Regions from separate parts of the Rhodoferax sp. PAMC 29310 genome, predicted to be linked through region 2. Evidence: riboswitches for the same ligand, from Rfam matches in the RefSeq annotation. Region 2 holds a riboswitch; the other holds the start of a gene.
What was found. A riboswitch is a leader RNA that binds a small molecule or an ion and turns the genes downstream of it on or off. The one in region 2 is predicted to bind S-adenosylhomocysteine.
Positions count from the first base shown of each region.

Region 1 (5,805 bases), 1.3 Mb from region 2:
GTCGATGAACTTGGCCAGTTCGGTCAGGTCAAAATTCTTGAACACGCGCCGGCCGATAAATTTCGGCTTGGTGGGTTGAAAACTCGACCAGTCGACAGTGGTCTTGTTGCTGCGGGCCTTGGCCAGCGGCCACATGGGGGTCTGCTTTTTGTTGGCGTGCTGGTGGCGAACTTTTTCGTAGTCCGCGTTCAGCTCGTTGATGTACTGGGTAGCCTGGTCTGACAGCAGACCCTGGGCCACGCTCACACTGCGGGAGGCATCGGGCACGTAAACCACCGGGCCTTCATAGTGCGGGGCAATTTTCACGGCCGTGTGCACCCGGCTGGTGGTGGCGCCGCCAATCATCAAGGGAATCTTCTTGATGCGGAAGTAATCGTCCTTTTGCATCTCGCCGGCCACGTACTGCATCTCTTCAAGGCTGGGCGTGATCAGGCCGGACAGGCCCACAATGTCTGCCCCCTCGACCTTGGCGCGGGCCAGAATTTCGTGGCAGGGCACCATCACACCCATATTGACCACGTCAAAGTTATTGCACTGGAGCACCACGGTCACGATGTTTTTGCCAATGTCGTGCACATCGCCTTTGACGGTGGCAATCACGATCTTGCCTTTGGTACGCACATCGCGCCCGGCGGCCTCGTCCAGGCGCTTTTCTTCTTCAATATAGGGAATCAGGTGGGCGACGGCCTGCTTCATGACGCGGGCGCTTTTCACCACCTGGGGCAAAAACATCTTGCCTTGACCAAACAGGTCGCCGACGATGTTCATGCCGGCCATCAATGGGCCTTCAATCACATGCAGCGGCCGTCCGCCTTTGGCGAGCACATTTTGGTAAGCCTCTTCGGTGTCCACCACGATGAAGTCGGTCACGCCATGCACCATGGCGTGGCTTAGACGCGCCTCTACCGTGGCCGGTTTGTCAGCCGTGCCGCGCCATTCCAGTTTCTTGGTCTCGTCCTTGGCCGCGCCTTTGGCGGTGTCGGCAATCTCGACCAGCCGCTCGCCCGCATCGTCGCGGCGGTTGAGAACCACGTCTTCCACGCGCTCGCGCAACTCGGGTTCCAGGTCGTCATAGACGCCCACCATGCCGGCATTGACGATGCCCATGTCCATGCCCGCCTGAATCGCGTGGTACAGAAACACGGTGTGAATGGCTTCGCGAACCGGGTCGTTGCCCCGAAAGCTGAAGGACACGTTGGACACGCCACCCGACACCTTGGCGCCAGGCAGGTTCTGCTTGATCCAGCGGGTGGCGTTGATGAAGTCCACCGCGTAGTTGTTGTGTTCTTCAATGCCGGTAGCAATGGCGAAGATGTTGGGATCAAAAATGATGTCTTCCGGCGGAAAATCGACCTCGTCCACCAAAATGCGGTAGGCCCGCTCGCAAATCTGAATCTTGCGCTCGTAGGTGTCGGCCTGACCCTGCTCGTCAAATGCCATCACCACGGCGGCGGCGCCATAGCGGCGCAACAGCTTGGCTTGGTGCTTGAACGCGTCCACGCCCTCTTTCATGCTGATGGAATTTACCACCGCCTTGCCCTGCACGCAGCGCAGGCCCGCTTCGATGATGCTCCACTTGGAGGAGTCAATCATGATCGGCACGCGGCAAATGTCGGGCTCGGAGGCAATCAGGTTCAGGAAGCGCACCATGGCGGCCTGGCTGTCCAGCATGGCCTCGTCCATGTTGATGTCGATGATCTGCGCGCCGTTTTCGACCTGCTGGCGTGCCACGCTCAAGGCCTGCTCGTACTCGCCATTCAGAATCATGCGGGCAAAGGCTTTGGAGCCGGTGACGTTGGTGCGTTCACCAATGTTCACAAACAGCGAATCTTCACCAATGTTGACCGGCTCCAGGCCGGACAGTTTCATGGGGGGGACGAGAATTTCAGACATGCGGCTCACCTGTGGATGACAAATTTCAGGTGAGCGTCGTTGGGAATCTCCAAGCCTGACAGGTCGGGCGACCTGCTGCAACGCTCCTTGGAAGGCCTCTATTTTAAGGGGATTGCTTCAATCTCTGCGTTGGGGCGATCTCAGTTTGGAAAAACCACCTGGTTTTTGCTTGATCCAAGCGCCCCGTAAGAAATAACTTTTATGCTGAGAGATAGCCTTTTCGCTTGGTGAAAAGACTATCCCATATAGTGGCACGATAAATTTACTCACATTCCGAAGAGGACGACGACCATGAGCGCATCGAAAATCATCTACACACTCACGGATGAGGCGCCATTGCTGGCGACTTATTCTTTTCTGCCCGTCATTAGGACCTTTGCCGCGCCCGCAGGCATCGACATCGAAGAAAGCGACATTTCCGTTGCCGCCCGCGTGCTGGCTGAGTTCCCGGAGTCCTTGTCGGACGCGCAGAAAGTACCCAAAACACTGGCCGAGTTGGGCAAAAAAACCTTGCTGCCCGAGACCAACATCATCAAGCTACCCAACATCAGTGCCTCCGTGGGCCAGTTGATTGCCTGCATCCGCGAGTTGCAGGGCAAGGGCTATGCGATTCCCGACTTCCCCGAAGACCCGAAAACAGACGACGACAAGGCGGTTCGTGCGCGCTATGCAAATTGCATTGGCAGTGCCGTGAACCCGGTGTTGCGCGAAGGCAATTCGGATCGCCGCGCGCCCAAGGCCGTCAAGGAATACGCGCGCAAGAACCCGCATTCGATGGCGCCGTGGAGCCAGGCCTCCCGGTCACACGTTTCGCACATGCACCATGGCGACTTCTACCATGGCGAAAAGTCCATGACGCTGGACAAGGCCCGTGATGTCAAGATGGAACTGATCACCACCAGCGGCAAGACCCTGGTGCTCAAGCCCAAGGTGTCGCTGTTGGCCGGCGAGATCATTGACAACATGTTCATGAGCAAGAAGGAGCTGGTCGTCTTTTACGAGAAAGAAATTGACGACGCCTACAAGACCGGCGTGATGTTCTCGTTGCACGTCAAGGCCACCATGATGAAGGTGTCGCACCCCATCGTGTTTGGTCACTGCGTGAAGATTTTCTACAAGGATGCCTTTGCCAAGCACGGCGCCTTGTTTGACCAGATCGGTGTGAACGTCAACAACGGCATGGCCAACCTGTACGACAAGATCGCCACGCTGCCGCAATCCACCCGCGAAGAAATTCAGGCCGATTTGCACGCGTGTCACGCCAACCGTCCTGAGTTGGCCATGGTCGATTCGGCCAAGGGCATTACCAACTTCCATTCGCCCAACGACATCATTGTGGACGCCTCCATGCCCGCCATGATTCGCAATGGCGGCAAGATGTGGGGTGCCGACGGCCGCCTGAAAGACGTGAAGGCCGTGATGCCCGAGTCCACCTTTGCGCGCATTTACCAGGAGATGATCAACTTCTGCAAATGGCACGGCAACTTCGACCCCAAGACCATGGGCACCGTGCCCAACGTGGGCTTGATGGCCCAGCAGGCCGAAGAATACGGCTCGCACGACAAGACCTTTGAAGTCGCTGAAGGCGGCGTCGCCAACATTGTGGACCTCGCCACCGGTGAAGTGCTGCTGTCGCAGAACGTGGAGATGGGCGACATCTGGCGCATGTGCCAGGTCAAAGACGCACCGATTCGCGACTGGGTCAAACTGGCCGTCAACCGTGCCCGCAATTCCGGCATGCCCGCCGTGTTCTGGCTGGACCCGTACCGCCCACACGAGGCAGAGCTGATCAAGAAGGTTGATGTCTACCTCAAAGAGCACGACACCACGGGTCTGGACATCCAGATCATGTCGCAAGTGCGTGCCATGCGCTTCACGCTGGAGCGCGTGAACCGGGGTTTGGACACCATTTCAGTGACCGGCAACATCCTGCGCGACTACCTGACCGACTTGTTCCCCATCATGGAGCTGGGCACCAGCGCCAAGATGTTGTCCATCGTGCCGTTGATGGCCGGTGGTGGCATGTTCGAAACGGGTGCGGGCGGCTCGGCCCCCAAGCACGTCAAACAGTTGGTGGAAGAAAACCACCTGCGCTGGGATTCGCTGGGCGAATTCCTGGCATTGGCGGTCTCGCTGGAAGACCTGGGGCAAAAAACCGGCAACAAAAAGGCCACGATTCTGGCCCAGACCCTGGATGATGCCACCGGCCAGTTTCTGGACCACAACAAGGGCCCTTCCACCCGCACGGGCGAGTTGGACAACCGGGGCAGCCATTTCTACCTTGCCATGTACTGGGCGCAAGCGTTGGCCGCACAGACCGACGACAAGGAGCTGCAAGCGAAGTTCGCACCGCTGGCCAAGGCGCTGGCCGATGGCGAGCAGCAAATCGTGGCAGAACTCAAAGAAGTGCAAGGCAAGCCCGTGGACATTGGTGGCTATTACCTGGCGGACCCCGTGAAGGTTTCCGCCATCATGCGCCCCAGCGCCACCTTCAACGCCGTCTTGGCTGCGGCGCAGGCTTGATCGTTGTCTGCGGCTCATTGGTGCGACGGCACCGGTGAGCTGAACAACAAAAAGGGCAGAAGGATTGAATCCTTCTGCCCTTTTCTCGTGGCGTGCGCAACGGTGTTTTTCTGGGCTCAGGCCGCTTCTTTGTAGAAAAGACCGCGCCCAATCTGACGGCCCGGCAGGGGTTTCACGGCATCGAAAATAGCCCCAATGTGCTCTGGCGTCGTGCCGCAGCAGCCGCCCACGATGTTGACCAGGCCTTCGGCGGCAAATTCATGCACCAAGCGGCTGGTGTCGGCGGGGGTTTCATCAAAGCCGGTGTCGCTCATGGGGTTGGGCAGGCCGGCGTTGGGGTAGCAACTGATGAAGGTGTCCGGCGCCACGCGGGCCAGCTCCTGAATGTAGGGGCGCATCAGGGTGGCACCCAGCGCGCAGTTCAGGCCCACGGCCAGCGGCTGGGCATGGCGCACGCTGTGCCAGAAGGCGGTGACAGTCTGGCCGCTCAGAATACGGCCCGAGGCATCCGTCACGGTGCCGCTGATGATGATGGGTAAGCGCTGGCCCGACGCCTCAAAGTATTCGTCAATCGCAAACAATGCGGCTTTGGCGTTCAGGGTGTCAAAAATGGTTTCCACCAGCAGCACGTCGGAGCCGCCTTCCACCAAGGCTTCAACCTGCTCGTAGTAAGCGGCGCGCAGCGTCTCAAAGTCCACATTGCGGGCGCCCGGGTCGTTCACGTCCGGGCTGATGCTGGCGGTTTTGGGCGTGGGACCCAGGGCGCCGAGCACAAAACGGGGTTTGTCAGGGGTTGAGTATTTGTCGCAGGCGGCGCGCGCCAGTTTGGCAGACTCCAAATTCATCTCGCGGGCCAGGTCAGCCATGTCGTAATCCGCTTGGGCCACCGTGGTGGCGCCAAAGGTGTTGGTCTCAATCATGTCGGCGCCCGATGCCAGGTAGCGCTCGTGAATGTCAGAAATCACGTCTGGGCGGGTCAGCGACAGCAGTTCGTTGTTGCCTTTCACGTCTTTGTGAAAATCCTTGAAACGCTCGCCGCGGTAATGCTCCTCGCCCAGTTTGAAGCGCTGGATCATGGTGCCCATGGCGCCATCCAGAATCAAAATGCGTTGAGCCAGTAGGTCTGGCAGGGCTTGGGCACGGGTATATTGAAGAGGTTTCATAGCGGCTCCATTGTAGAAAATGTCACAAGCCCTCGGTGGCACGCGGTGTTTGGTGCGGCTGTTGCCAACGAACACTCAGAACACAGTCAGCGCAAAGGGTCCTACAAACCCCGGACAATAGGGGGCTTGAAAATTTCTCCCTGGTGTATTTTTACAAGCCAAATAAGCCTCTAGCCCCCGGTAGTTCTGCGCAAGCAGCTATCTAATCAATAGCGTCACGTTTTGT
Region 1 is NZ_CP072852.1:2,765,501-2,771,305, reverse strand. Features, by position in the region: gene metH (methionine synthase) at 1-1,893, opposite strand, end outside; S-adenosyl-L-homocysteine riboswitch at 1,918-1,988, opposite strand; gene J8G15_RS12815 (NADP-dependent isocitrate dehydrogenase) at 2,185-4,416, shown strand; gene J8G15_RS12810 (homocysteine S-methyltransferase family protein) at 4,533-5,579, opposite strand.
Region 1: it holds a riboswitch for S-adenosylhomocysteine, as region 2 does, so the genes downstream of both, metH (methionine synthase) here and ahcY (adenosylhomocysteinase) in region 2, are expected to answer to the same signal.

Region 2 (5,805 bases):
TGAAGCGCCCAGGGGCGCCGCTGGGTGACGAGGGTTGTGCCAAGCTCACAGACCGCGTCCAGCCAAAAGGCGTTGTGCCACTTCGGCAAAGCCGGCACCGCGCTCGCTGGGGGTGATGAAGCGCGGCTTATGGCTCAGGTCAGCTTCGAACCGGCGAATATTGGCGACGCCAATGCTGTTCTCGAAGTGTTGAAACATCAGTTGGTCATTGGTGGAGTCACCCACATAGACCCAGCGGCTCAACTCGGCGTCCAGATCGCGCCCGAACAACTCGCTCACAATCCAGCGCGCCCCGCTGAGCTTGTTGTGCTCGCCAAACCAGGCGTTGATGTGGATGCTGCTCACGGTGGCGTTCATACCGGCTGCGTGCATGATCCGCACGGCGTGGGCGATCTGCTCAGGGGCCAGGTGAACAAACTCACTGTGGTCAATGGCAATGTCGGTTTCGCGCCCCGGCGAATCCTGCGACAAGGCCGCACCGGGCACGGCCGCCAAGACTTGCTGCGCCACGGCCTGCATGCGGGTGTAATTCAGCCGCCGGGTGGCTTCATCTTGTTGATATAGTTTTAATAGCGGCTCCCGCAGGTTAAACGGGGGCTGCAGGCCAATTCCCTGTAAATCCTCACCCCGAAAAGCAACCGCACCGTTTTCCGCCACGATGGCATCCACTGGCCAAGGCGCCACGCCAGCGGCGGCATCACCGCGCGCAAAAGGCTCGCTCCAGCCAATCGGGCGACCTGTGATGGGAATCACATGCAAACCGGCCGCCTTCAAAGCGGCCAGCGCCTTCAGCGCGTCGGGCGTGATCGCACCGTCAGTGGTGAGCGTGTCGTCAATGTCGGTGAACACACCTGTGATCTGGCCCCAGTCTGCGGGTGACCAGTCGGATAGCGGACGCATGTGACTTAGCCTGCCGCCTGCAAGGCCAATCCAGCATGCTCGCGCAGCGGGTGGAAGTGGATTTTGGGGAAGCGCTCTTGGGCCAGGCGCACGTCATAGGGTGAGGTGCACAGGTAGGCCAATGTGTTGGCCGCGTCGCGGGCCATGCGCATGGGGTAAGCATCGCAAAAGGCTTTCAGTTCGGCCGGGGTGTCGGCGGTGATCCAGCGGGCGCCGGTGTACTGGCAGCCTTCCAGTCGAATGTCGGCGTCGTACTCGCCCTTGAGGCGGTGCTGCACCACTTCAAACTGCAACTGACCCACGGCACCCAGCAACATGTTGCCGCCGACTTCCGGGCGGAACACCTGAATCGCGCCTTCTTCGCCCAACTGGGCCAAGCCCTGCTGCAACTGCTTGGTGCGCAAGGGGTTGCGCAGCACCACGGTCATGAACAGCTCGGGGGCAAAGAAGGGCAGGCCGGTGAACTGTAGGTTCACGCTGCCGTCGGTGATGGTGTCGCCCAATTGCACGCCGCCGTGGGTGGTAAAGCCCACGATGTCGCCTGCGTAAGCCTCTTCCACCGCTTCACGGCGCTGGCTCATGAAGGTCACCACGCTGGTGGGGCGCAGTTCTTTGCTGGTACGCATCACTTTGAGCTTCATGCCCGGCGTGTACTTGCCCGAGGCCATGCGCACAAAGGCAATGCGGTCGCGGTGGTTGGCGTCCATATTGGCCTGCACCTTGAACACCACGCCAGAAAACGCTGTGTCGTCGGGCTGGATTTCCTTGATCACCGGCTGGCGGTTGACCAGTGCCGAGCTGGTGCGAGAGCGCGGCGAGGGCGACAGGTCCACCAGCGCGTCCAGCACTTCCATCACACCGAAGTTGTTCACACCGGAGCCAAAAAACACAGGGGTCTGTTTGCCGGCCAGGAAGGCGTCGTGGTCCCAGGTTGGTGACGCACCGGTGGCCAGCTCCATGCTCTCCAGCGCCGACTCGTACTCGCTGCCAAAGCGCTTGAGCAAAGTCGCATGCTCGGTCAAGGGGATGGTTGTGAAGTCTTTCGGGCCCCGGTCGCTACCCGGCTCGAACACCGTCATCGCGTTGGTGCGCAAGTTGATGATGCCGCCAAAGGTTTTGCCTTGGCCTACGGGCCAGGTCATCGGCACGCAAGGCATGCCCAGTTCGCGCTCGATCTCGTCCATGATGTCCAGCGGCTCGCGCACCTCGCGGTCCATCTTATTCACAAACGTGATGATGGGTGTGTCGCGCTGGCGGCAGACCTCAATCAGGCGGCGGGTTTGCGCCTCCACGCCGTTGGCGGCGTCAATCACCATCAGGGCCGAATCCACGGCGGTGAGCACGCGGTAGGTATCTTCGGAGAAGTCTTTGTGGCCGGGCGTGTCTAGCAGGTTGATCACATGCTCGCGGTAAACCATCTGCATGACCGAGCTGGCCACGGAAATGCCACGCTGCTTCTCAATTTCCATCCAGTCGCTGGTGGCGTGGCGGGTGGCTTTGCGAGCTTTGACGGAGCCGGCGATCTGGATCGCACCTGAAAACAGCAATAATTTTTCAGTCAGCGTGGTCTTACCCGCGTCGGGGTGAGAAATGATCGCAAAAGTGCGGCGGCGGCGAGTTTCGGCGGTATAGGACACAGGAATTCCAGAAGAGTGCAGAGCGCGAACACGCCAGCGGTGTCACGCATGCGGGCGAGCGCCCGGGTTGACAGATTTTACCGGAGGGCGCCAGTCGAGCGACTTTGACGGTGGGGTCGCAGCCAACGCGTGCATGTTTTGAGGGAGGCCACTGAAATTTGGACTCAACCAGGGGCGAGGTGCGGGTACGCCGGCTTGACCCGTGCCCAGAAACGCCTGACCAGCCTATAATGGCAGCCGTATCCGAGGAGCGTTGCAGTTCACCTAGCGTGAATGAGGCTCGGAGCACACCCAGGCAACCAGCTAGGGATGTATCAACGGCGCTCACCCACTGGTCTTTTGGGTGAGTTCATCCCCCTGGAAGTTGGGCTCAAGAGCCAGTGGTTGTACAAAACTCAATTTGGAGTCAACCGTGGCTAAAACATCACCGTCCGTCAAGAATACCGATTACATCATCGCCGACATCGGCCTCGCTGCCTGGGGACGCAAGGAACTGAACATTGCCCAGACCGAAATGCCCGGTCTGATGGCGATTCGCGAAGAGTTCGCAAAAGAGCAGCCCTTGAAGGGCGCTCGCATCACGGGGTCACTGCATATGACCATTCAGACTGGCGTGCTGGTTGAAACCCTGCAGGCCCTGGGTGCTGAAGTGCGTTGGGCATCTTGCAATATCTACTCCACCCAAGACCACGCGGCAGCCGCCTTGGTTGAGGCCGGCACCCCCGTGTTTGCCTACAAAGGCGAGTCGCTGGATGACTACTGGGATTACACCCATCGCATTTTTGAGTTCACCGGTAAAAAGGGCACCAAGGCCGAAGGCCCGAACATGATTCTGGACGACGGCGGCGACGCAACTTTGCTGATGCACCTGGGCGCCAAGGCCGAGACCGACTTGTCGCTGCTGGACAAGCCTGGTAGCGAAGAGGAAATTTGCCTGTTCAACGCAATCAAAGCCAAATTGAAGCTGGACCCGACCTGGTACAGCCGCCGCCTGAAAAACATCATCGGCGTCACGGAAGAAACCACCACAGGCGTATTGCGTTTGAACGAGATGTCGGCCAAGGGTGAGCTGGTGTTGCGCGCGATCAATGTCAATGATTCGGTCACCAAGAGCAAGTTCGACAACCTGTACGGTTGCCGCGAATCGTTGGTAGATGCGATCAAGCGCGCCACCGATGTCATGATCGCTGGCAAGGTGGCGCTGGTCGCCGGCTACGGCGACGTGGGCAAAGGCTCCGCTCAAGCCCTTCGCGCCCTGAGCGCGCAGGTCTGGGTGACTGAGATCGATCCCATCAACGCCCTGCAAGCCGCCATGGAAGGCTACAAAGTGGTCACCATGGAATACGCCGCCGACAAGTGCGATATTTTTGTCACCTGCACGGGCAACAAGAACGTCATCACCTACAAGCACATGGACGCCATGAAAGACCAGGCAATTGTCTGCAACATCGGTCACTTTGACAACGAGATTGACGTCACTTCGCTGGACAAGTGCAAGTGGGACGAGATCAAGCCCCAGGTGGATCATGTGATTTTCCCGGCGACCAAAGGCAAAAACGCCAAGCCGTCCAAGCGCATCATCTTGCTGGCCAAAGGCCGCTTGGTGAATCTGGGTTGTGGCACCGGTCACCCCAGCTTCGTCATGTCATCCAGCTTTGCCAATCAGACCATTGCGCAAATCGAACTGTTTACCAAGCCCAAAGAATACAAAGTGGGCAAGGTTTATGTGTTGCCCAAGCATCTGGATGAGAAAGTGGCTCGCCTGCACCTCTCCAAAGTGGGCGCCATGTTGAGCGAGCTCACCGACGAGCAAGCCGCCTATATTGGCGTTTCCAAAGCCGGCCCCTACAAGGCCGACACCTACCGTTATTGATTGGAAAGAATGCGCATTGACCAACTACTGGTGCAGCGTCAGCTCGCCACCACCCGCTCACAAGCCCAGCGTCTGATTGCGGATGGCGTGGAGTGGATGCAACACGACGCCTGGCGGCGTGTTGCCAAAAATGGCGACGACGTGCCCTTGGATGCGCCCATCCGCTTGCTCGACGACTCCGAGGCGCGTTACGTGTCTCGGGGTGGGCTCAAGCTCGAAGCCGCGCTCAAGCAAGTGGGGCTGGATGTCTCGAACCTCGCTTGCCTCGATGTCGGTCAATCCACGGGCGGTTTTACCGACTGTCTGTTGCAGCACGGTGCGGCATCGGTGGTGGGGGTGGATGTGGGCAGTGCCCAGTTGCACCCGAGCCTTCGGGCGGATCCCCGCGTCTTGTGCGTCGAGAAAGTCAATGCGCGGTCTTTGTCTGCTTCTGATTTAATAGCTGCTTACGCATACAGCACGGGCGATGAAGGCCAGTTTGAATCAGAAATTTCGGATGAGGATGACGGGGACGATGATTCAGAAGAAGAAGTCGCGGTCTCGGAGTTCAATCCTGAGTTTGATCTGGTCGTGGGCGACCTGTCGTTCATCTCTCAAACCCTGGTGCTGCCGGCCGTGGTGCCATTTCTCAAGCCCGGAGGCACTTTGTTGACGCTGGTGAAGCCTCAGTTTGAGCTTCAACCGGGTCAAGTCGGCAAGGGCGGCATCGTGAAAGATGCCTCGTTTTACCCTCTGATCGAGCAACGTTTGCGCGATGCCTGTGCAGAGTTGGGCTTGACGGTCACGGCCTGGTTTGACTCGCCCATTGACGGCGGTGACGGCAACCGGGAATTTTTCATCTGTGCGCGCAAACCGGACGCAGTGAGTTCCTGATCTTTGGGAGGTTGATTCTCGTGACCTTGTCGCGGGGGCAATCTCCGCCCCTTTTTCAAATAAGTACGGCCATGACATTGACCACCCGACCTCCGCTCAGTATTGAGTTTTTCCCACCCAAAACACCCGAAGGCGTTGAGAAGCTGCGCGGCGTACGCCAGCAGTTGTATGCCTTGAAGCCCGAGTTTTGCTCCGTCACCTTTGGTGCGGGTGGCTCGACGCAAGAGGGCACTTTTAATACCGTGCGCGATATTCTGGGCGAGGGCGTGAGCGCCGCGTCGCACTTCTCATGTATCGGGGCAACCCGGGCCACTGTGCGTGAGCAACTGGCCACTTTGAAGGCCATAGGCGTCAAACGACTGGTGGCTTTGCGCGGCGACATGCCCAGTGGCTACGGTGCGGGGGGCGAATTTCATTACGCCAGTGATTTGGTCGCGTTTATCCGCGCTGAAACCGGTCGTGACTTTCACATTGAAGTGGCCGCGTACCCCGAGGTCCACCCGCAGGCCAAGTCGCCGACTT
Region 2 is NZ_CP072852.1:4,034,780-4,040,584, forward strand. Features, by position in the region: gene J8G15_RS18725 (MFS transporter) at 1-49, opposite strand, end outside; gene J8G15_RS18730 (HAD hydrolase family protein) at 46-900, opposite strand; gene J8G15_RS18735 (peptide chain release factor 3) at 906-2,537, opposite strand; S-adenosyl-L-homocysteine riboswitch at 2,777-2,870, shown strand; gene ahcY (adenosylhomocysteinase) at 2,950-4,410, shown strand; gene J8G15_RS18745 (TlyA family RNA methyltransferase) at 4,420-5,283, shown strand; gene metF (methylenetetrahydrofolate reductase [NAD(P)H]) at 5,355-5,805, shown strand, end outside.